One region of the Thermorhabdus hydrogeniformans genome, then DNA from elsewhere that is predicted to be linked to it. Evidence: riboswitches for the same ligand, from Rfam matches in the RefSeq annotation. Region 1 holds a riboswitch; each other region holds the start of a gene.
What was found. A riboswitch is a leader RNA that binds a small molecule or an ion and turns the genes downstream of it on or off. The one in region 1 is predicted to bind cyclic di-GMP.
Positions count from the first base shown of each region.

Region 2: another riboswitch for cyclic di-GMP. It lies ahead of ACKX14_RS09405 (methyl-accepting chemotaxis protein); the one in region 1 lies ahead of ACKX14_RS10970 (HU family DNA-binding protein).
Region 3: another riboswitch for cyclic di-GMP. It lies ahead of ACKX14_RS15220 (helix-turn-helix domain-containing protein); the one in region 1 lies ahead of ACKX14_RS10970 (HU family DNA-binding protein).
Region 4: another riboswitch for cyclic di-GMP. It lies ahead of flgB (flagellar basal body rod protein FlgB); the one in region 1 lies ahead of ACKX14_RS10970 (HU family DNA-binding protein).

Region 1 covers NZ_JBJYKD010000022.1:35,376-40,662, forward strand. The annotation lists gene ACKX14_RS10945 (thioredoxin family protein) at 32-274, opposite strand; gene ACKX14_RS10950 (permease) at 340-1,515, opposite strand; gene ACKX14_RS10955 (ArsR/SmtB family transcription factor) at 1,576-1,896, opposite strand; gene mobA (molybdenum cofactor guanylyltransferase) at 1,987-2,628, opposite strand; gene ACKX14_RS10965 (hypothetical protein) at 2,612-2,842, opposite strand; gene ACKX14_RS10970 (HU family DNA-binding protein) at 2,979-3,248, opposite strand; cyclic di-GMP riboswitch class I at 3,459-3,541, opposite strand; gene ACKX14_RS10975 (transcription repressor NadR) at 3,812-4,321, shown strand; gene ACKX14_RS10980 (ECF transporter S component) at 4,445-4,942, shown strand; gene ACKX14_RS10985 (Spy/CpxP family protein refolding chaperone) at 5,098-5,287, shown strand, end outside.
Region 2 covers NZ_JBJYKD010000016.1:53,177-58,463, forward strand. The annotation lists gene nifV (homocitrate synthase) at 1-59, shown strand, start outside; gene ACKX14_RS09405 (methyl-accepting chemotaxis protein) at 179-2,149, opposite strand; cyclic di-GMP riboswitch class I at 2,217-2,300, opposite strand; gene ACKX14_RS09410 (DEAD/DEAH box helicase) at 2,442-5,287, shown strand, end outside.
Region 3 covers NZ_JBJYKD010000056.1:1,732-7,018, forward strand. The annotation lists gene ACKX14_RS15205 (stalk domain-containing protein) at 1-446, shown strand, start outside; gene ACKX14_RS15210 (hypothetical protein) at 624-953, opposite strand; gene ACKX14_RS15215 (sigma-70 family RNA polymerase sigma factor) at 1,005-1,442, opposite strand; gene ACKX14_RS15220 (helix-turn-helix domain-containing protein) at 1,519-1,782, opposite strand; cyclic di-GMP riboswitch class I at 1,916-2,003, opposite strand; gene ACKX14_RS15225 (hypothetical protein) at 2,283-2,507, shown strand; partial or broken gene ACKX14_RS15230 (group II intron reverse transcriptase/maturase) at 2,796-2,972, shown strand; gene ACKX14_RS15235 (group II intron maturase-specific domain-containing protein) at 3,167-3,388, shown strand; gene ACKX14_RS15240 (YrpD family protein) at 3,704-4,735, shown strand; gene ACKX14_RS15245 (copper amine oxidase N-terminal domain-containing protein) at 4,889-5,287, shown strand, end outside.
Region 4 covers NZ_JBJYKD010000009.1:66,332-71,618, reverse strand. The annotation lists gene xerC (tyrosine recombinase XerC) at 1-650, shown strand, start outside; gene hslV (ATP-dependent protease subunit HslV) at 665-1,195, shown strand; gene hslU (ATP-dependent protease ATPase subunit HslU) at 1,209-2,615, shown strand; gene codY (GTP-sensing pleiotropic transcriptional regulator CodY) at 2,648-3,433, shown strand; cyclic di-GMP riboswitch class I at 3,527-3,617, shown strand; gene flgB (flagellar basal body rod protein FlgB) at 3,805-4,191, shown strand; gene flgC (flagellar basal body rod protein FlgC) at 4,193-4,630, shown strand; gene fliE (flagellar hook-basal body complex protein FliE) at 4,659-4,946, shown strand; gene fliF (flagellar basal-body MS-ring/collar protein FliF) at 4,966-5,287, shown strand, end outside.

The DNA of each region.
Region 1 (5,287 bases):
TTCTTATAAATGGAATGATTCCCCTTTTCCGTTATTGCTGAGCCTCTGCTAATATTTTCTTGATATCCTCTTTATCCAGTACTTTGCCCGAAGACTTGACTTCTCCATTTACCACAAGGCCGGGGGTATACATGATATCGTATTCCATTATCTTGTTTATCTGTGTAACTTTTTCAATTTCGGCAGTGATTCCCAGTTCCTCTAAAGCTTCACGGGTATTTTTCTCCAAAGCCTTGCACTTTGGACATCCCGTCCCCAAAATTTTAATTTCCATGAGTTCACCTCCCTATTTTTCATGTCATTGTATTTGCAGAAGGAAAACCCTTCCAACCAGCAGTTTCATCCCGCAATCATTCCGAAAATATAACCGACTATCGTTGACATTATTATAACAAGTGAAACATATGTGACTGTCTTTTTCGGTCCTAAAATACTGTTTAGGACGAGCATGCTTGGGAGGCTGAGTGCCGGACCCGAAAGCAGCAGTGCCAGCGCCGGGCCCTGCCCCATGCCGGACCCCAGCAGCCCCTGGAGTATGGGCACTTCGGTTAGTGTGGCAAAATACATAAATGCTCCCACAACCGATGCTATAAAATTGGATAATATTGAATTTCCGCCCACTACCGCTGCCACGTATCTGGACGGAATGATTCCTGCGTCGATCCCGGGTCTTCCCATCAGAAATCCCGCTACCAGCACACCGATAAACAGGAGTGGGAGTATCTGCTGTGCAAAGCCCCAGGTGGATTCCATCCAGGAGGAAAGCTCGGCCTTTTTAAACCATCTAATAAGAATGAATCCCAGCAATACAAGCAAAATGATTATGATATACCACTTTATATTATATACGGCACTGAAAAATCCCACCGGTTGGGTGGGTTTACCCCATGCGGCAAAGATAAGGATAAAAACCAGGTTTGCAAAGTATATGAGGTTCTGTGTTAAGGACCGCCCTTCTTCCATGCCGGCACCGTTTTTTCCGGCAGATTTTTTAAGCCGTTCGCTATCCTCTTTTTTAAATAGAACAGCCATGATGAGCCCTATGATGACTGAAAACATCATTGCCCCTATTGCCCGGGCAATGCCGAGCTTGGCTCCTAGAATCCTTGCCGTCATTATTATTGCAAGCACGTTAATAGCCGGTCCGGAGTAGAGAAACGCTATGGCAGGCCCCAGCCCCGCCCCCCTTTTGTATATTCCTGCAAAAAGGGGCAGTACAGTGCAGGAACAAACCGCAAGAATTGTCCCGGATACCGATGCCACGGCGTATGAAACCCACTTTTTTGCCTCGCTGCCAAAATACTTAATAACTGCTTCCTGTGATATAAAATTGGCGATGGCGCCGGCTATGAAAAGTGCGGGGATAAGGCATGTAAGAACATGAAGCCTCGCGTAATCCTGAAGCATATATAAGGATTCAAGTACTGCACCGGTAAATCTGTGGCTTGTAAGCGGCATATAATAGGCCGCCAGGAATACGCCTACAATTATAACAAATTTTTTCCAGGTCTGCATAATTTTCTCCCCTTTAAAATTTTAACTTTGCTCATGTGAAATCGCAGTATAAACCGATAATTATGAGTCTGTGAAAAATCCGATTTTAGCCGTAATATCCTCTTTAATGATGTTATCGACGCAGCGGAAAAAGTCCTGCACACATGGAATCCTTAGCTTATATAAAACCATAAGGCCCTCTTTACGGCTATCAATTATGCCGGCATTCTTTAATATGGACAAATGCTTTGAAACCGTAGGCTGATCAATCTGCAGCTCTTTCACAATTTCGCATACGCAAAGTTCTTCCGCCGACCCAAGAAGGTCCAGGATTTTGAGCCTTGTGGGGTGTGCAAGTGCTTTAAAAACGGATGACCTGACTTCGTAAATATCACGCGGCATCTGTATCATCTCCTCACCGGCAATAAATATTATGTTGGCTATATTCCTATATTAGCATATAGTTAGTACAGTGTCAATAATCCCGCATCGTCACCTGTCATTTATTAATTCATATATTTCTATTGCTTTTCGGTAATCCTCCCACGTGTTAACGTTAAAAAAATCATACGGGCCCGTTTTGCAGGGCAGATTTTTTATATCGACAAAATTGGTTTTAACCTGCCGGTACAGGCTCTGGACTTTAGCCGCGCCCGGGGAGTTCAGCAGCTTTTTAATTTGTTCGATACATGTCTTTCTGTACACGGAATGAAGAGGTTCCACGTAATTGTCCTTTCTGGGGCAGGTCACATCCCACCCTGCGCTTGATTTAATCAAGTATTTTATTAATTCCTCATTTAAAAAGGGCATATCGCAGGCACAAAAAAAACCCGCTTCACCCTTCATTTTTATTAATCCCGTATAAATCCCGCTCAATGGCCCTCGGCTTTCCGTTTCATCAGTATATATACTGAATTCCGGGTTTAAATCAAGCAGTTCTGCCGGGCTGTTTGCCACAATAAAAACCTCATCAAATATAGGCGCCAGTACGGAATATATTCTTTCAATAATGGTCAAACCCCCGATTTTCAGCAGTGCTTTGTTTTTTACTCCGATCCTTGAAGACTTACCCCCGCATAAAACAACCGCCGAGCAAGCCATTTTCTCCCGACACATATCAAAATTCAACCGCATGTTTTTGATAGATCTCCTTCTTTTCTTCAATACTCATCAGCCTGTCGATTAAGGCGGAAATGATGATTACCCCCGCCACATCTACGATCCATCGGGTAACGGCAAATTCGTAACCCAGGGCTGACATCTCAAAAAGGAACATCGGTATTTTAAGTGTAGACCATGCTCCAAGAAATATCAATATACAAGTGTAAAAAAAACGGCAGAATAACATTCCGCCGTTTTTAGAAAGGGAATTTATTTATTTTAAGGGGGGATTTGCCCATCCTGTGGTTCAAAAGGTGGTTCAAAAAGGAGCAGGATGGAAAACGGCCATTCTTACTGCCTGAAAAATTTCTCCTCTTTTTCTGTTATGTACTCTTTTTTAACATTTTTCCGGGTGTAAACACCGGAACCGCCCGTGCGGGAATCTGCATTTTTTTACCCGTCACCGGGTTTCTGCCGGTCCTCGCCGCACGTTCGCGCACTTTAAAAGTACCAAAATTTACTATTCTTACAATCTCTCTTTTACTCATGGCTTCCGAGACCACGTTTATAAACTCGTTAATGACTCTGGCGGTATCCTTTTGAGTCATACCGGCCTTCTCCGCCACGGCCGCCACAAGTTCGGCTTTGTTCATAACTCAGACCTCCTTTTCTTATCCAACTTACTTTTGCTCCGCTCAAATTTTTAGCGCCGCCGGCTCCAGAGCCGGCTCAAAGTATATCTTCTTCCGGCAGGAAGCGTGGCCGTTTTCCGGTTTCCAGGCATTTTAATTTTTTTGCACCTGCAATGTAAAATAAAAAACTTCCGTACCGCAAGGGCACAGAAGTACCTTTAAATTCGATACTTCGGCAGCCCGGCTGTCATAGCTTGCGCCTTAGACCCGTGGCTTTGCGTCCCTGTCTTTCGACAGGTTTGCCCTTTTCGGTATCCTCTCATTATATTTTTCTTTATTTTACCATTCGACATTAAAATGGAAAATCCTTCTTTTTTCGATAAAAATTTTAAAATTACACCAATATAAATTCAAGGTATCTTCCCTCGCGAATTTTTGGCGGGAGATGAACGGCAATTCTGTTGCAATATTTTATACGGCGCATTATACTAAAATCATGGAATGTGACAAAACCGGCAGAGGAAGAAGCTTAACTTTTTTAAGCGGCGGTGGATAAACAGCATTAGAAACTGGAGGACTGAAAAATGAGCGCCGATGAACGCAGGGCAAGGATCCTGGACCTTTTAAAGGCGGAAAAAAGGCCGCTATCCGGCGGCGAGCTTGCAAAGATGTTTGGGGTAACCCGTCAGATAATCGTGCAGGACATCGCCATCCTCAGGGCTTCGGGAAACGATATAATCGCCACATCCCGGGGATACATGGCGGCGGAACCCGTGCCCCTCATAGCAAAGAAGGTCGCCGTGAGGCACGGTGATGCCGAGACGAGAGACGAGCTCATGACATTTATAGAATGCGGTTGCAGAGTGCTGGACGTGATCGTGGAACATCCCCTGTACGGGGAACTTCACGGTATGCTCATGCTTAAAAACTCTTCCGATGTGGAAGAGTTTATGGAAAAGGTGAAAAGACACGGAGCCACCCTGCTTTCCAGGCTGACCGGAGGCGTGCACCTTCATACGGTGGAAGCTCTAAATGAAGACTCCATAAAAATGGCTGAAGATGTGCTCCGAAAAAAGGGTATCCTTTTAAAATAATTTTTTTATAAACTATTGACTATACAGGTGTATATGCAGTATAATTAAACCAAATCCCGGATATGATTTGGGTCTGCGGCGTACCGGCAGCCAGATCACATATCCTTGAAAGGAGCAACAGCCGTGAAGACAAAAAGCATGGTAACCGGAGCTCTTTTAACCGCCCTGTCTCTCGTCATCCCAATTGCGTTTGGCGGCTATCTCAGGATCTATATCCCTCCTTTTTCAGCCACTCTCGCATCCCATGTCCCCTCGATGCTGGCCATGTTAATAAACCCTCTCGTGGCCGTCACGGTAGGGGTGGGTTCCACCATTGGTTTCCTTATAATTTTAGGGCCGGTCGTGGCCGCCCGGGCGTTCATCCACACCGTTTTCGGGCTCGCAGGTGCAATTCTCATAAAAAAAGGGCTTTCTTTTGAAAAGGCAATCATTTTAACAGCGCCCATACACGCATTGGGAGAAGCCGTCATGGTGATGCTCTTCGGTTTTGACCTTTACACCGCCCTCGTGGTGGTGGGTGTCGGGACTTTTATACATCACTTTGCCGACGGCCTTATCTCGGTATTCGCAGCAAGGACGGTCTTATCAGGCGCCATCAAGTTCGTAAAAAGTTCGGGTTAAGGTGCGTAAGTATTTACGCACCTTTTTTAATGATACGTTTTAGACGCTATTAAAATACATATCTTAAGATTTTCTTTAGATTTTGCTTAAAGATTTCTGAAATTCGCCGGTTATAATAAAAACAGAAAGACAAAAAATTTAAAGGAGTGGTGGCTGTGTTTAAAAAAATTTTCCTTCTCAGCATGGTGGGATTGCTGGTCCTGGGCATAGCCGTCGTGGCGCTGGCAGACCAGGACACCGGCTCTCAGACCGCGGCGAAGCCCAATAGGACTCCGATTTTTTCCCAGCTCAACCTTACCGATGAACAGTATGCCAAACTGAGGGAGCTCAACAATGAGTATTTTG
Region 2 (5,287 bases), on a different contig from region 1:
ACCGGGAGCTTATTTCGATTTACAGGCACATCGAGCGATTACGGGAAAAGGCGGGGTAGAAAACCTGCAGCGGCAAAAATGTAACGATACGATAAAAAAATAAATTGAAAAAATGGTACAGCACAAAAGGGAGCCCACCGTAGCAATCGGGGCTCCCCTTTTCTTTTTTGGCTTGGTCTTAGACCTTGAAGCGGTTGACAAGAGCCGTCAAATTTTCCGCCAGTCTGGCCAGTTCCTGGGCAGAAGCGGCTACATTTTCCATGGTGGCCGTCTGCTCTTCGGAGGAAGCGGAAACCTCCTCGGTGCCGGCGGCGGTTTCCTGCGATATACTGGATATGTTTTGAATCATTTCCAGTATGTTTTCCACGTGGGTATACTGGGCCGTAAGCTCGCTTGAGATTTCCCTGGAACGCTGCGCGGCCATATCAATATCCTTTATTATTTCATTTATTTTTTCGTTGATATCCATAATGAGGTCCTGCCCCTCGTCCACTTCCCGAATGCTTTCGGCCATGGCGGTGACTGCAAATTTGCTGCTCGTCTGGATCTGCTTGACTATATCGGCTATCTGCTTGGCTGCCTCTCCCGACTGTTCCGCCAGTTTTCGCACTTCGCCGGCCACCACCGCAAATCCTCGGCCGTGCTCCCCGGCCCGGGCCGCTTCGATGGATGCGTTGAGAGCCAGGAGGTTTGTCTGGTCTACAATTTCCCGGATGATGGTGGATATGTTGCCAATTTCCCGGACCTTTTTATCAAGTTCCTCCATGATTTTGTTGGAGCGGTCCACCGATGATTTAATGGAACCCATCTTTTCTGTCGCAATCTGTATCTTCTGCTGGCCGTCTCTGGCGCTTTTTACCATTTCTTGGGCCGACTCCGCCGTTGACTGAGCGTTTTCCTCGACTTTGCCGTTGGAGACCACCAGCTGGTTGACTATCTCGGATATTTCGGCAAGCTTTTTGGCTTGTTCATTGGCGCCGGCGGCTATCTGCTCAATGGCTCCCGCTACCTGCTGGGTGGACTGCTTGCTCTGTTCGGCTCCGGAAGCCAGTTCCTCGGCCGATGCAGACATGCTTTCGGCCGCCTTCATTACTTCCTGAACAAGGTTTTTAAGATTTGTTATCATGAAATTGAAGGATGACGCGAGGGTGCCGATTTCCGTTGAATCCTTGATGTTTACGGTTTCGGACAGATTGCCTTCCGCAACGCTCTTGGTGACTTTAACCAGCCGGCTTATGGGAGTTGCTATGTAGCGGCCTATCAAAAGTCCCACCGCAAGGCTCAGCACGGCCATGAAGATGGCGGTTATGTAAATGGTTCTGGTGACATTGTTCGTATGGGCGAAGGCTTCATCCACAGGCTGCTGGACGAAAATGCCCCACCCTGTGGTTTTCTGGCGGCCGTAAGCGACAAATTTGCGTTCTCCGTCGTAGGAATAAACTGCGAAACCGCGCTTTCCGGCCAGGGCCTGTTTTACGAAGTCAAATTTGGAGAGGTTTTCCCGCGCCTTTACAACTTTATATTCCTTGTGGGCTATAACCGTTCCATCCACATCGGTGATATAGGCGTAGCCTTTTTGCCCGATTTTCATGTTCATGACGATTTTCGTAAGGCTGACCAGGGAAATATCGGCGTTAAGGACGCCTATCGTTTGTCCCGTATCGGATAAAATGGAATTTGAAATGGATATTATAAAATTGCCTGATGTAGGGTCTATTCTAACGTTGGATATGTAAGTTTTATTGCCGGAGATGGCCTCCGTATACCATGATTCCTTTTTTACATCGTAGTTGTCTGGAAAACTGGCAAAAGGAACCGCAAAAACTTTACCTGCCGTGTCCGCAATGTATATCCTCAATATTTGCGGGTTTTGCTGGGTCATATCGTAGAGGAAGGGAGTGATCTGCGACTCGTCCATGGTCCTTACCACTTTCGTGGTGGCCAGGAAAGTAACGAGATTTTTGTTCTGTTCCACGAATAAGTCTATATTGTCATTCAGATTATCCACAATAATGCTGACTTTTTCCTCGATTTCCCTTTCCATGGCCGATTTTGAGAAGTAGTTTACAATTACGCCCATTACAATCAGCGGGACCAGTGCCATTACTATCAGAAAGACGGCGAGGCGTGTTTTTAAACTTTTATTCAAAAGCAAGACCCCCTTTGAAATTTTGGTGAGACAATAAAAAAGCCCTTTCGGGCGTTGAACCAATGAATGGTGCAGCCTGGCAGCCATAGCGTAAAGCCTTAGGCCCATAGCTTTGCGCCCGCCCCTTTCGGGGAGTTTGCCAAAAAACAAATATTTTTGTCCAATTATATCAAATTTTGCCACTAACTGCAACCGAAGTTGAAAGATGGTTTTAATAAAAGTATAATGAAATTGTGCGATTTATATTGTTAATTTAGGATTTTTGACTATTGAGAAGCTGGAGGAATTGATAGTGCAAACCGCTGAACACAGTGTCCTTCTTAGGCTGGCCCCGGCTGAAACGGTAAATAAGGGCCTCGAGTATTATAAAGCGGGGGCTGTAAGAAGGATTTATGTTGACCGTGACAAAATATATGCCCTTGTAAGGGGGCAAAGAGATTATCAAGTCATTCTGTATTTAAGAGGCAAAATTTTAGAGAGCTTTCATTGTACGTGTCCTGCCTATATGCAATACGAAGGGGCATGTAAACATATCATTGCAACCATATGCCATATAATGGAGAACGGAGTACAACAAAAAAACACATCCCCTGTTGAAAAAAACGATGTTGAAGCCGAGGTTTTAAAAGAACTGCTTTCGAAAACTCCTGAAAAAAAGCAGGAGGTAAAGGTCGATTACCGCATAGAGTTTTTTCAAAATGAAATGTATGGCTTTATGGCGAGGATGGAGATGCGGCTTGGTATCGAACGCATGTATGTATTAAAAAACGTAAGAGAATTCCTCGAAAAAACCGCAAGAGGCGTGCCTTCTGAGTTTGGCAAAATGTTAAAATTCCATCCTTTACTCCACGACTTCTCGCCGGAAGACCGTGAGGTATTCCGTGTGATTAAAGAAATGTATGAAATAGAGCGAAGTCTTGCCAGGTATGGATCACCGCCAAAAATACTTCTCAGCGACAGATACGTAAACCTCAATATGACCTATTTGAAAAAAATAGCGTCGGCTATGGGAGGAAGAACCGTTTACATGACGGCACCTGAGGAGGGCCCGGTGACTTTTGAGCTTCACAGGCCGCCCTGCGGCGTAATGATCGAAAAATTGGGAGACGGCATTGCCGTAAAGGCGGCAGAACCCATAGGTAAGCCACTGGACCGGGAATGTCGGGTAATTTTGAAAGACGCCAGAATTTATATACTCGACACGGAAGACCCGGCTTATCCGTTTTTCAAAGGGCTTTTGATAAGAGGAAACAACGGGTTGAAATTTACCGGTGAAAATCAGAAAAAGCTGATTTCGGTGCTGCCGCGCCTGGAAAAAAGCCAATGCGTGGAAATTGCCGCAGACCTCAAGGATATGTTCGTCAAGAGACCGCTGAGGCTGAGTATGCGTATTGACGGCTTCAAGAAGGGAATCGCCGCAGATATAAAATTTATTTACGGGGACAGAGAGATTGATCCGTTCAGCGGCGACGACGGTTTCATCATAAGAGATTACGAGAAGGAACAGTACATATTGAAACTGCTGGACGACAGCGGCTTTTTGAAAGAGAAGGGCAAATTGGTCCTTCAGGATGACGACAATCTTTACGCCTTCATAAAAGACGCACTGCCGCACCTTGCCGAAATGGGGGACGTGCTTTATTCCGCCGACGTAAAGCACCTTTTTTCAACAAAAACTCCTAAAATAAAATCTTCGATAAGATCCCTGGGCGGAAACCTGCTGGAAATAGATGTGGATTTTGAGGGCATTGACCGCAAGACCGCTGGCGAAATATTGCGCTCAATAAGGGAAAAAAAGAAATACTACAAATTAAAAAACGGTTCTTTCCTCTCTCTTGAAGATGAAAAAATTAAAAATCTGGCCGGTCTTCTGGAAGATGTACCGAAAGAGGATATAAAGCAAAACGCAGTCAGCATTTCAAAATACAGGGTAATGGGCTTTCTGGGGAAGAACCGCGGCCGGGTTTCGCCGCCCCTTGAACACATGGAAACATTTGAAAAGGTCATAGATGACATCGTAAATTCCCGGAGTCTGGAGATAAATCCTCCCGCAAGCCTTGCCGGGATACTCAGAGAATATCAGATCACGGGATTTAAGTGGCTCAAGATCCTGGCGGATCACGGCCTTGGCGGGGTGCTGGCAGATGACATGGGCCTCGGCAAGACACTTCAGGCGATAGCCTTTTTGCTTTCGGCAAAGGAATCAGGGGCGAGACCGCGCACATCTCTCATTGTAACGCCCTCAACCCTTATCTACAACTGGGAAAATGAAATAGCAAAATTTGCCCCGCAGCTTAAGACGACGGTGATATCCGGCACGGTGGCCGAAAGGAGGAAAATGATAAAAAAGCTGGACGAATGCGACGTGGCCATAACCTCATATCCGCTGCTGAGAAATGACGTGGACCTTTACTCTTCACATTCTTTTTATTGTGTGGTGCTGGATGAAGCCCAGCATATAAAGAATTTCGAGTCTCTCAACGCCAGATCCGTTAAAAAAATTAATTCCCATGCCAGATTCGCTCTGACCGGAACCCCCATGGAAAACTCTCCGGCCGAATTGTGGTCTATTTTTGACTTTATCATGCCAGGCTATCTGTATTCTTATAAAAAATTCAATGAAAATTATCAAAAGCCCATACTGAACGGGGACGACGGCGCCCTCCAGGAACTGAGAAAGCTCATATCGCCTTTTGTATTAAGGAGGACTAAAAAAGAGGTATTAAAAGAACTTCCGGAGAAAATAGAGACCACCCTGAAAGTTGACCTAACGCCCCAGCAGAAAAAACTGTACCTTTCATATCTCATGAAAATAAAAGGCGAAATAGAAGAAAAAATAGAGCGGGAAGGTTTTGAAAAAAGCAGGATGCACATATTCTCCGGGCTGCTCAGGCTCAGGCAGATATGCTGCCATCCGGGGGTATTCATCGAAAACTACAGGGGCTCCAGCGGGAAAATGGAGCTTTTGGAAGAACTGCTGGAAGGACTGGTAGAGGGCGGCCACAGGGTTCTCATATTTTCCCAGTTTACGTCAATGCTCTCATTGATTAAAAAAAATCTGGAGAAGATGAATATAAGGTATGCATATCTGGACGGGAGCACCGGCGTTTCGGAAAGAAAGAAGATAGTGGATGATTT
Region 3 (5,287 bases), on a different contig from region 1:
AAGGAATAATATGGAGAAAAGAATTTAAAAGTGATAAAGGAGAAATTTCTTTTGTAACAGTTCATGACACATGCATTTATGTAGCCGGCAGTCAATTTTATGGATGCTTGGATTTGACTGATGGTAAGACTAATTACCTTATAGATGCGGATAAGTATATGACGGCGCGCTTACCGCCTTATGTTTTAGACGACAAGCTTATTATAGCATGGTATACCGGTGAACTCAGTTTGCCCGGAAAACTTGTTTGCTATAATTCAGAAACTGGAGAAAAAATATGGGAAAAGGAAAATATTTATTGTAACTCTATCTCAATCGATAAAATAGATTCAAAAAAATACTTAGTTATTGACGGTGATGATAACTTGTTTGACGGTATAAAACATATATATTTTATCGATCCTGATACAGGCACTATTATATCGGATAAAAAAGAAGAACAGTAACGAAAAAATTTATTTATTTAACAAACATTTTTTCCACATAATATAGGTGTAAAAATCAGGGTAAAGATACACATTCGAAATTACCGAAACAAAAAAGAAGAATTTACAAAAAATATTATTTGTAAGGAAATTGTATTTGAGATTGCGTAATTACTCCAAGGGATTTGCGCAGACCATCTAGCCGCAGCCAGGCCGTCTGGTTTCCCGGGATATATCCTTTTCTCTTGGGAAGTTGAACATGCTGTCGCTTAATATGTGCCAGCTCCCCATGGCCGACGTGGTCACCAGCAGGCCGTTGAGAAAAATAAGCGGAATGTTTATGATGCTGAACTCATGCCGGGCAATGCTGGTAATCATTACAATTGATTGTGCAACGAGAAATACAAGCCATCGGGTCCGGATCAGCTTGAAGCATCCGGATTCTTTAAGAAATTCCACCACCATCACGGTGGCGGTAACGGCGCCGGTTAAGGTACCGAGAGAGGAGTAAGTGAACTGGTCCTGCACGGGATTTCACCTCACTTTTAAACGGATTAATTCAGCCGCCGGGTCTGTATATTAAGATAAATCAAATTGAGATAAATGTTTTTTCAGCTTTTTCAGAGCCCTATTCTTTATCACGCTAACTGCCGGCTGGGATATTCCCAAATTTTCGGCAACCTCCTTTTCCGTCAAATCTTCAAACACCGTAGCTTTTATTACCTTTTGCTGGCGCGGCGTCAGGAGCGACAGAATTTCCAGAATAAAAATCCGGTCTTCGGCTTCGGCCAGCGTATCGGTTTTATCCGCAATCGTATCGATTAGTTCCACTATCTCATTTCCGGCATCATCGTTAATCTTTTGATTTAAAATAAACAATTCGTGCTCCCGCAGATGTTTTTGTTTTCTGACCAGGCGGTTCGCCTCATGACGCAATCCGGTCAAAAGCCATGCCGTAATCCTGATTTCCTCGAGATCAGGCTCAATGACATCCTGGATGTGAGCCCATGTTTTCACCTCCCCCTCTTTGTTTACCGGGCAAGTCCTCTATATATAAAAGAGTTAATAAGGGTCGATTTTTATAACCTCCCTGTCAGTTTTTTTTAAAAAATTTTTTACCCCCATTATTCCTGATATACCGGCTTAGTTCGTCTCTTCCCCAGGTCGTGTTTGGCCTGTAGTTTTTTATAGCGTTCAATATCCATTCCGTCAGGTCCGCTCCCGCGTCTTCATCCCCCAGGCGGCGTGTGTATTTTTTTACAATAGCCTTAAACCGGTCAACCACCTGGTGGGCGGCCTCCTCGTCGCCGTTTTTCGCCCTGCGTATCAAATCCTTCAGTTTTGGTCTGTTATGCAACCTAAAGCCCCCCTTTTCCAATGAAAATGGTTCACAAAAAACCCGTTCTAAGGCTCCGGCGCGTTTTTATATCGTTTGGTGAAGTGACAAAAAAACCCGCTCTCGAAAGAAAGCAGGCTTATCCATCAGATTCAGCGGCAGCCAGGCTGTCATAGCGCAACAGCGCCTTAGACCCTATGGTTTTGCGCCCCCACCTTTCGATGAGTTTGCCGTTATCACCGAGTTTTTTCTTTTTCCACTGTTTATTTATTCCACATATTACTTAAATTTCCTGCTTACCCGGTCCAACTGGCGCTTTTCAGGGGCTAACCGGCGGAATTTCGGTTATAAACGGCCAAAAAACCGCTACGCCGTTCATACCCAAAAAACCGCCAGTTGTACCGGAAAATCCGCCAGTTGTTCTTATGGGGGAGGAAATTCAAAAAAGAAGACGTCAAAGAAATTACACAAAAAGCCATACAAATTTAGAAACCCTTGACAGATTATGGGAGGAATTTAGAATGCTAAATGTGTTCAAGTATGCCGAAGAAAGAGGGAAACAGGAAGGCTTTCTTGAAGCATTAAATAAACACAGCCGCGCAAAAAACTCGGCTTTTTTTAGTGTGCCGCGTGCCCAGCAAAGCCGCAATTTGCTTGCCGGTGAAAGTCCGGTACCGGTAGCCGCCAAGGGGCCGGTTAGCTTCAGGGCTGGTTGTGTCAGAAATGATACGGTCAAAGCGCCCTGAATATGCAAGACTTCAGACCGTAACATAAAGTGAACTCTGCAGCGCTGTTAGAAAACCCATATGGGAGAACAGAGGATGGCGAGCCTCTGGCGTATGGGCGAAGCCCATGGAATGTGTGAAGAACTTGGATGCAACACAGAGGAATCCTCCGGCGTAGGGGAGACGGTATGAAGTTACAGTAGATTGCGGAACTGGGGAGGCCCTACCCTGCACGGGAAACCGTAAAGAGAAAGCATATAAGCCAAAAGGGTGAAGTTGCTATTCTGTAGGGAGGGAGTCTGAGGGGGAAGCAGAACCAGAAGATTTCATGCACTATACGACAAGCTTTGGAGAAAAGACATACTATGGAAAGCGTGGTTCAACGTAAAAGAGAATGCCGGAAGTGCCGGTATCGATGGCCAAACCATTGCCAAGATAGAAGAAATAGGAGTAGAAACAGTACTAAACGAAATAGCCGAAAACCTAGACAACATAAATCACGATAAACTTATGAAACTGGTCGAGATGGCTGAAAGCAGGCATCATGATAGGAGGAGAATTCAAAGAAAGTGAACTTGGGAGTCCCAATGAAAAGACAAGGATAGTATCAATGTGGGAGGGCAAGAATGGCTTCGATTTCCTTGGGTACCATAACAGGATGGTAAAATGTAAAAGACTGGATGGCCGGGAATATTATTATCCAGACACTTAACAGGAAAATCACCGGATGGCGTAACTATTACCACCGCTCAAGATGGGATAAACTATGGCAATTAGACAAATACATCCATACTAAACTTGCTGTATGGTATAACGAAAAGAGGCACCGCAGGAAAAGAAGAGATTTCCTGAAACTATGTGCACTTTTCAAAAACATGGGACTAAAACTTCTATCTGCATAGTTCGAATGCTGAAGGAAGAAGAATATTGGAAAGCCGTATGAGGGAGAACCTCACGTACGGTTTGATGAGGAGGGGCTGGGAGCTCCAGCCCTTCACTCTAACGGCATGGGCGAGCTTCGGCGGCGAAAATATACATGTGGCTGTCAGCAGCGACCGTTAGCCGATGGGGCTATTTTCCGCCGTTCAGACGCGATTTTCCGCCAGTTGGACCGGAAAAACCGCCAGTTGGACAAAGATGGAAGGAAATCAGGAAACTGCGGAGAATATTTTATCAAATAAATTTAAATACAAATATTAAACTAGGGGGGTAACTTAATGAGGAGGATGGCTACTATTTCTTTAGCTATCGTTACTTATTTTGTGTTAGCTCTATTATTAAAAAATAGTGTAGCAAACGCATCATCATTCAGCATTTATAATGTAGGCTCAATTGAAAAGCAGATTAGCCCCGAAATTACGGGCGAAGAACGGGTTGTCATTGCCCGAATTATGGAGACCCTCGAACCTGAAGATCGGGAAAACGTAATTTACATTGCAGCTGATGGAAAAGTTTATGCAAATAAGCCTGAACTAAAAAATAACATTATCAAGTGGGATAAAGTTAAGGGCAATATTTATCGTGATTTGAAGGGCAACATGAGAGCTTTCCCAGAGGAAGAAACTTTTGCTAGTGAGGGAACCAGAGCTTCAGTTGCCGGCATTCTTGCCACCGGAGGTCCCTATAGACGAATCAAATCAATCACCGGTTATTCTTGGTTTTCTTCCTATGTTCATCTAGCCGGAGGTGAAGAGATCGAGATTAAACAATCTGTGGGGGATACAGCTTATGTTTACACTGGCGGTACTGGAAGCACTGGTGTGGAAGTAGATGCAGGATTGCAGTATAGCCAAACTTATGACAACTGGGCTTTTTATATGAAGGTCGGGAGCGGTAAGCCTTATACAACCACTCCAAGGTTTAAAGCTAATCAGGACGCCTTCATAAAGTTCTACGTGCCTTCAGACGAAAAAGTAACCCTGTCGGTAACGGCCTACGATACTAGCAATACGAAGAGGACAATATCCTACACTATGGATGCAACTGGCTTTAATCAGAATGGTTCTGACTGCCGTATTAAGCGCTGTACCACTATAGCCCAGACTAACCAGAACTTTTCTTCGGGATCTTGGTATGAAAATGCTCACTGGTACTCCTGCAAGATTGGAACTGGCTCGACCTCTAACCATACTTGGGCAAAAACTGATATCTATCAGACTACTAGTTATCCCGATTCCACTCATGTCGTTGTTAATTATGTAAGTGCTGCCGAAGAAACGGACAACATCTACTTGAACCTGGAGAAATAGTAGTTTTTAAATAAAAATGTGGGTAACGCAGCAATTGCATACCCGCCCTTTTATAAGGAGGTATTGATATTGTACCGTTCTTACAAGTCAATCATTGCTTTCATAATTGCTTTCATAATTATTTTTCTTGTACCGGAATCGGCGTTTGCTTCAATGAATTTACCCGTATTCCTTAAAGTCAATCAATATTTTGTGCTGTATACCTACCCTAAGCCCCCCTATATTGATAGTCAGAACCGTCTGATGGTTCCGGCACGCATATTTTGTCAGCGCCTTTTAGGGGCAGATGTGAACTTTGATTATCAGAACATGGCAGTAACCGTCAAATTTTCAGGCAAAAGCCTTAAATTTACAATCGGATCTAGAACCATTGAGATAGATGGAAAGCCCAAAGAGATAGACACCGTTCCGGTGCTTTCTGACGGCAAAGCTTTCATTCCTCTTCGCACCCTCACAGATGCCTTCGGAATCAAGACCGAGTGGAATGACCGCTACAGGTACATTCACCTGCAGGACGATAGAATCATGAAAACACAGACCATTCTGGAGATG
Region 4 (5,287 bases), on a different contig from region 1:
GCTTTTTTAAGTTTCTTTCCGGGGAAGGGATTGTGGGGGAAAATGTAGCCGCTTACGTCAAAAGCCCTAAATTGCCCAAGAAGCTGCCGCTCTTTTTATATCCACCGGAAATAGAAGCCCTGCTTTCGGCTCCATCAGGGGATACACTGGGGATCAGAGACAGGGCTATTATGGAATTGCTTTATGCCACTGGAATGAGGGTTGGAGAGCTGGTTTCCCTCAGGGTTAAGGATTTGAACATGGGCGCAAATTACATAATAGTATTTGGAAAAGGCTCTCGCGAGAGGGTTGTATTTTTTGGGCAAAAAGCGGCTGAAAGTCTGGAGGATTACCTGAAAAGAAGCAGGCCGTTTTTGCTGAAAAGTATATCCTGTGACGCTTTATTCCTCAACAGGCACGGGACCGGGATTACCGACCGGAGCGTCCGCAGAATTATAGACAAATACGTAAAAGCAGCCTCATTAAACCAAAAGATAAGCCCTCATACCCTCAGACATACTTTCGCGACTCATATGTTAAACAATGGAGCGGATTTAAAGACCGTTCAGGAACTTCTGGGGCATGTTAGTCTGTCTACCACGCAGATTTATACCCACGTCACAAAAGAAAGGTTAAAGGAAGTCTACGACAGGACTTTCCCTCACGCTTAAGGAGGCGGAGATTTATGTTTTCGGCTACTACCATAGTGGCGGTGGTAAATAAAAAAGGGGCGGCCATCGCCGGCGACGGCCAGGTGACTTTTGGAGAAAATACGATTATGAAACACCACGCCAAAAAAATACGAAAGATATATAACGGCAGCATACTGGCAGGTTTTGCCGGTTCGGTAGCTGATGCAGTAACGCTATTTGAGAAATTTGAAGGGAAACTGGAAGAAAGCCATGGAAACCTCGTCAGGGCGGCCGTTGAACTGGCGAAAGAATGGCGTACGGATAAAATGTTAAGGAAACTGGAGGCGCTGCTCATTGCCGCCGACAGGGAGCACATATTGATAATTTCAGGAAACGGTGAAGTGATTGAACCCGACGACGGCATAGCCGCTATAGGTTCGGGAGGGCCGTATGCCCTGGCCGCGGCCAGAGCCCTCAGCCGCTTTTCAGATCTTCCTCCTGAAAAAATAGTTGAGGAATCTTTAAAAATAGCCGCTGAGATATGCGTCTATACCAACAACTGCATTTCCGTTGAAACACTGTAAGGAGGTGAGGATTTTGGAGGATTTGACTCCTAAAAAAATAGTAGAGGAGCTTAACAAATATATAGTAGGACAGGAGGAAGCCAAAAGGTCAGTAGCCATAGCTTTAAGGAACAGGCTGCGAAGGCAGAAACTTCCTGAAGAAATGCAGGAAGACGTCATACCGAAAAACATTTTGATGATAGGACCAACAGGGGTGGGGAAGACGGAAATAGCCAGAAGGCTTGCAAAACTGGTCAACGCCCCCTTTGTAAAGGTTGAAGCGACAAAATTTACTGAAGTAGGTTATGTGGGTAGAGATGTGGACTCCATGGTCAGGGATTTAATAGAAACTTCCATCAGAATGGTTAAGATGGAAAAAATGGAGCAGGTAAAGGATAGGGCAAAGGTCCTGGCGGAGCAGAGAATAGCCGAAATACTGTGTCCTGATCCGGAAAAGCACGGGGCAAAAAACCCCTTTGAGGCCATATTCGGCGGCCTGTCAAAATCCGATCATCATCATCATGAGGAAGAGGATTTTAACGAAAAGGTAAGGAGTGTAAGAGAGAGAAGAAAAGAAATCCTTAGAGACCTGCAGGAGGGAAAACTGGAAAAGGAATTGATAGAAATAGAAGTGGAAGACAGCGCTCCGCCCATGCTGGAAGTATTTTCAGCTTCAGGCATGGAAGAAATGGGAATAAATGTTCAGGATTTGTTCGGCGGCCTTTTTCCCAAGCGCCGCAAAAAGCGAAAAGTCACCGTCGAAAACGCCCGGCGCATATTAATCCAGGAAGAATCTCAAAAGCTCATCGACATGGATGAAGTGATCAATGAGTCCATAAAGAGAGCGGAAGAAACGGGGATCATCTTCATAGACGAAATAGACAAAATAGCGGGTAAGGAAAGTTACGGTCCGGATGTTTCAAGAGAAGGTGTCCAGCGGGATATCCTTCCAATTGTGGAAGGATGTACGGTGGTGACCAAATACGGACCAGTAAAGACAGACCATATATTGTTTATAGCTGCGGGTGCATTCCATATTTCTAAGCCTTCCGACCTCATACCGGAATTGCAGGGCAGATTTCCCATCCGTGTAGAACTGAAGAGCCTGACTGAAGAGGATTTAAAGAAGATTTTAATAGAACCTAAAAATTCTCTAATTAAACAATATACTGCATTGATCGAAACAGAAGGTATAAAAATCCATTTTACAGACGATGCTATTGATGAAATCGTAAAAGTGGCAACATATGTCAACCAGCAGTCGGAAAACATCGGTGCCAGAAGGCTTCATACAGTGATGGAAAAATTGCTGGAAGATATTTCTTTTAACGCTCCGGAATTAAAATTAACCCAGAGCGAAATAACCATTGACAGAAATTTTGTCAGTGAAAAACTGAAACATATAATCAAAGATAAAGACCTAAGTATGTATATTTTGTAAATTATAATAAATTACCAAAAGGAGGAAAAACAATGAGTGAAAGTCTACTGGAAAAAACAAGGAGAATCAACAAATTGCTGCAGAGATCCGCGGGTTACCCCGTAGATTTCAATGAAGTTTGCAAAACCCTTGGAGAGGTGTTATCCGCCAATGCCTACGTGGCGAGCCGCAAAGGAAAGGTCCTGGGCTATTATCTGATGGAAGATTATGACTGTGATGCGGTCCAGGAAGAGGTTTTGCAGGAGAAGATGTTTCCCAAAGAGTACAACGACAAGCTTCTGGAAATCCATGAGACCAGATCCAATTTGCCCCATGAAACTCTGGAGTGCGTTTTTGATAATGACACCAAATGCACCCATCCGGAGAAATTGACAACCATTGTGCCAATAAACGGCGGGGGCGAGAGATTGGGGACGCTGGTGCTGGCCAGATTCGGAGAAAAATTCACCGACGAAGATCTGGTGCTGGCCGAATACAGCGCCACCGTGGTGGGAATGGAAATATTGAGATCAAAGAGCGAAGAAATAGAAGAAGAAGCCCGTAAAAAAGCCGTCGTACAGCTGGCCATCGGAACACTGTCTTTTTCTGAGCTGGAAGCGGTGGAACATATTTTTGAGGAACTGGACGGCAACGAAGGGTTATTGGTGGCCAGCAAGATAGCCGACAGAGTTGGAATCACCAGGTCGGTCATCGTCAATGCCCTACGGAAATTTGAAAGCGCGGGGGTTATTGAATCGCGTTCTCTTGGCATGAAGGGAACGTATATAAAGATTTTAAACGATAAGCTCCTGGAAGAGCTCAAAAAAGTAAGGGCTTAAAAATGCGTGAAGAATTTCACGCATTTTTTTTATTAACAAGGAGGATTTTATCGATTTTTGTCTAAAATGTATATTAGCCAAATTAATAAATTATCCCTAAAAAGGCAAACTTTACCGAAAGGAAAGGTCGCAAAGCCGTGGGGCTAAGGCGCGCGTAAAGCGCTATGCCGGCTAGGCTGCTGAAAGGATAGAAAAGGGGATTCTATCTTTTTGCAGGATAGATTTTTTTTATAAAATCACCATAATATTATTTATCAAAAAAGGAATTTCCATTTTTTTGGCGAATTTAGTAATAATACGCAAACAAGGTAAAAAAAAGTCGAAAAAAAGAAGGTGATTTATATATGAACTTATTCGGAGATATTTCATTGATGGAAAGATTGCTGGATGCAAAATGGCTTCGAAACCAAGTGCTTGCCAACAACATAGCCAATGCGGATACGCCTGGGTTTAAGAGGTCTGACGTTTATTTTGAAGAATACCTAAGGCAGGCTATAAAGGATAAAACTGATGGAAGAAATCTTGATTTAAAGACGACCAATCCGAGACATATTGCAAAAATCAATTCTCTAGATAATTTGGAGCCAGAGGTTATAAGACAAGACGAAACCACGTTTAGAAACGATCAGAACAATGTTGATATTGAAAAGGAAATGGTGGAACTGACAAAAAACGCCCTTTCATATAACCTTCTGGCGGATCAGATTCAGAGAAAGTTAAAATTGATGCAAACCGCTATTAACGAGGGGAGGAAGTAAATTGGGCTTGTTTGATTCTTTAGATATCAGCGCTTCCGGCCTCACCGCCCAAAGGCTCAGAATGGATGTCATATCAAACAACATAGCCAATGCAACTACCACACGAACCCCCGAAGGAGGACCTTATCGCAGAGAAAGGGTGATTTTCCAGGAAAGGAGAAATGAGTTTTCTTTTGAAGATATTCTGACAAGATCTATGGATGTGGGAAAAGGTGTCAGGGTTGTGGCTGTGGAAAAGGACCCTGCTCCCTTTAAACTTGTGTATGATCCAACTCATCCGGACGCGGACCAGAATGGGTACGTGAGGATGCCCAACGTCAATATAGTAACCGAAATGGTGGACATGATATCCGCCGCAAGAAGCTATGAAGCCAACGTGACGGCGATAAATACCGCAAAAAGCATGATAACAAAAGCCATGGAAATAGGAAAGGTATAAGGACAAGCAATAGGAGGGAGATGAGCCTTTGAACATTTCCAGGATCAACGAAACTACGCCAGGCGTCTTTGCAGGGGCTATAAAAGAACAGGGGCAGAAATCCTTTCAGGACGTTTTAAAAGAGGCCTTGGAATCGGCAAACACATTGCAGCAAAACTACGACCGGGCTTTGAATGAACTCATCCAAGGAAATGAAATAAACATACATGATGTAATAATTGCCGGCGAAAAGGCAAGGCTCTCTTTGGAACTCACTCTGCAGATACGGAATAAGGCGATTGAAGCATACCAGGAAATCATGAGAATGCAGGTATAGCGGGCGAAGGTGGAAGTAAATGGAGTTTATAAACAAGTTACGGCAGCAGGTGAGCGATTTCTGGCAGAGCAGAAATAGGGCGCAAAAGGTAAAGCTGTTGTTAAGCGCTTTTTTTGCAATCGCCGCAATAGGCTTTATAACTTATTTCGTGAGCAGGCCTGTGTACGCCCCGCTTTATACCAACCTGGATGTCAAAGATGCGGGAGAAATTATTAAAAAACTCGATGACATGAAAATCCCCTACAAAATCGAAGACGGTGGCAAGTCAATTCTCGTAGACCCCAAGCTTGTTTATAAAACGAGATTACAGCTGGCCCAAGAGGGTCTGCCCAAAGGCGGCA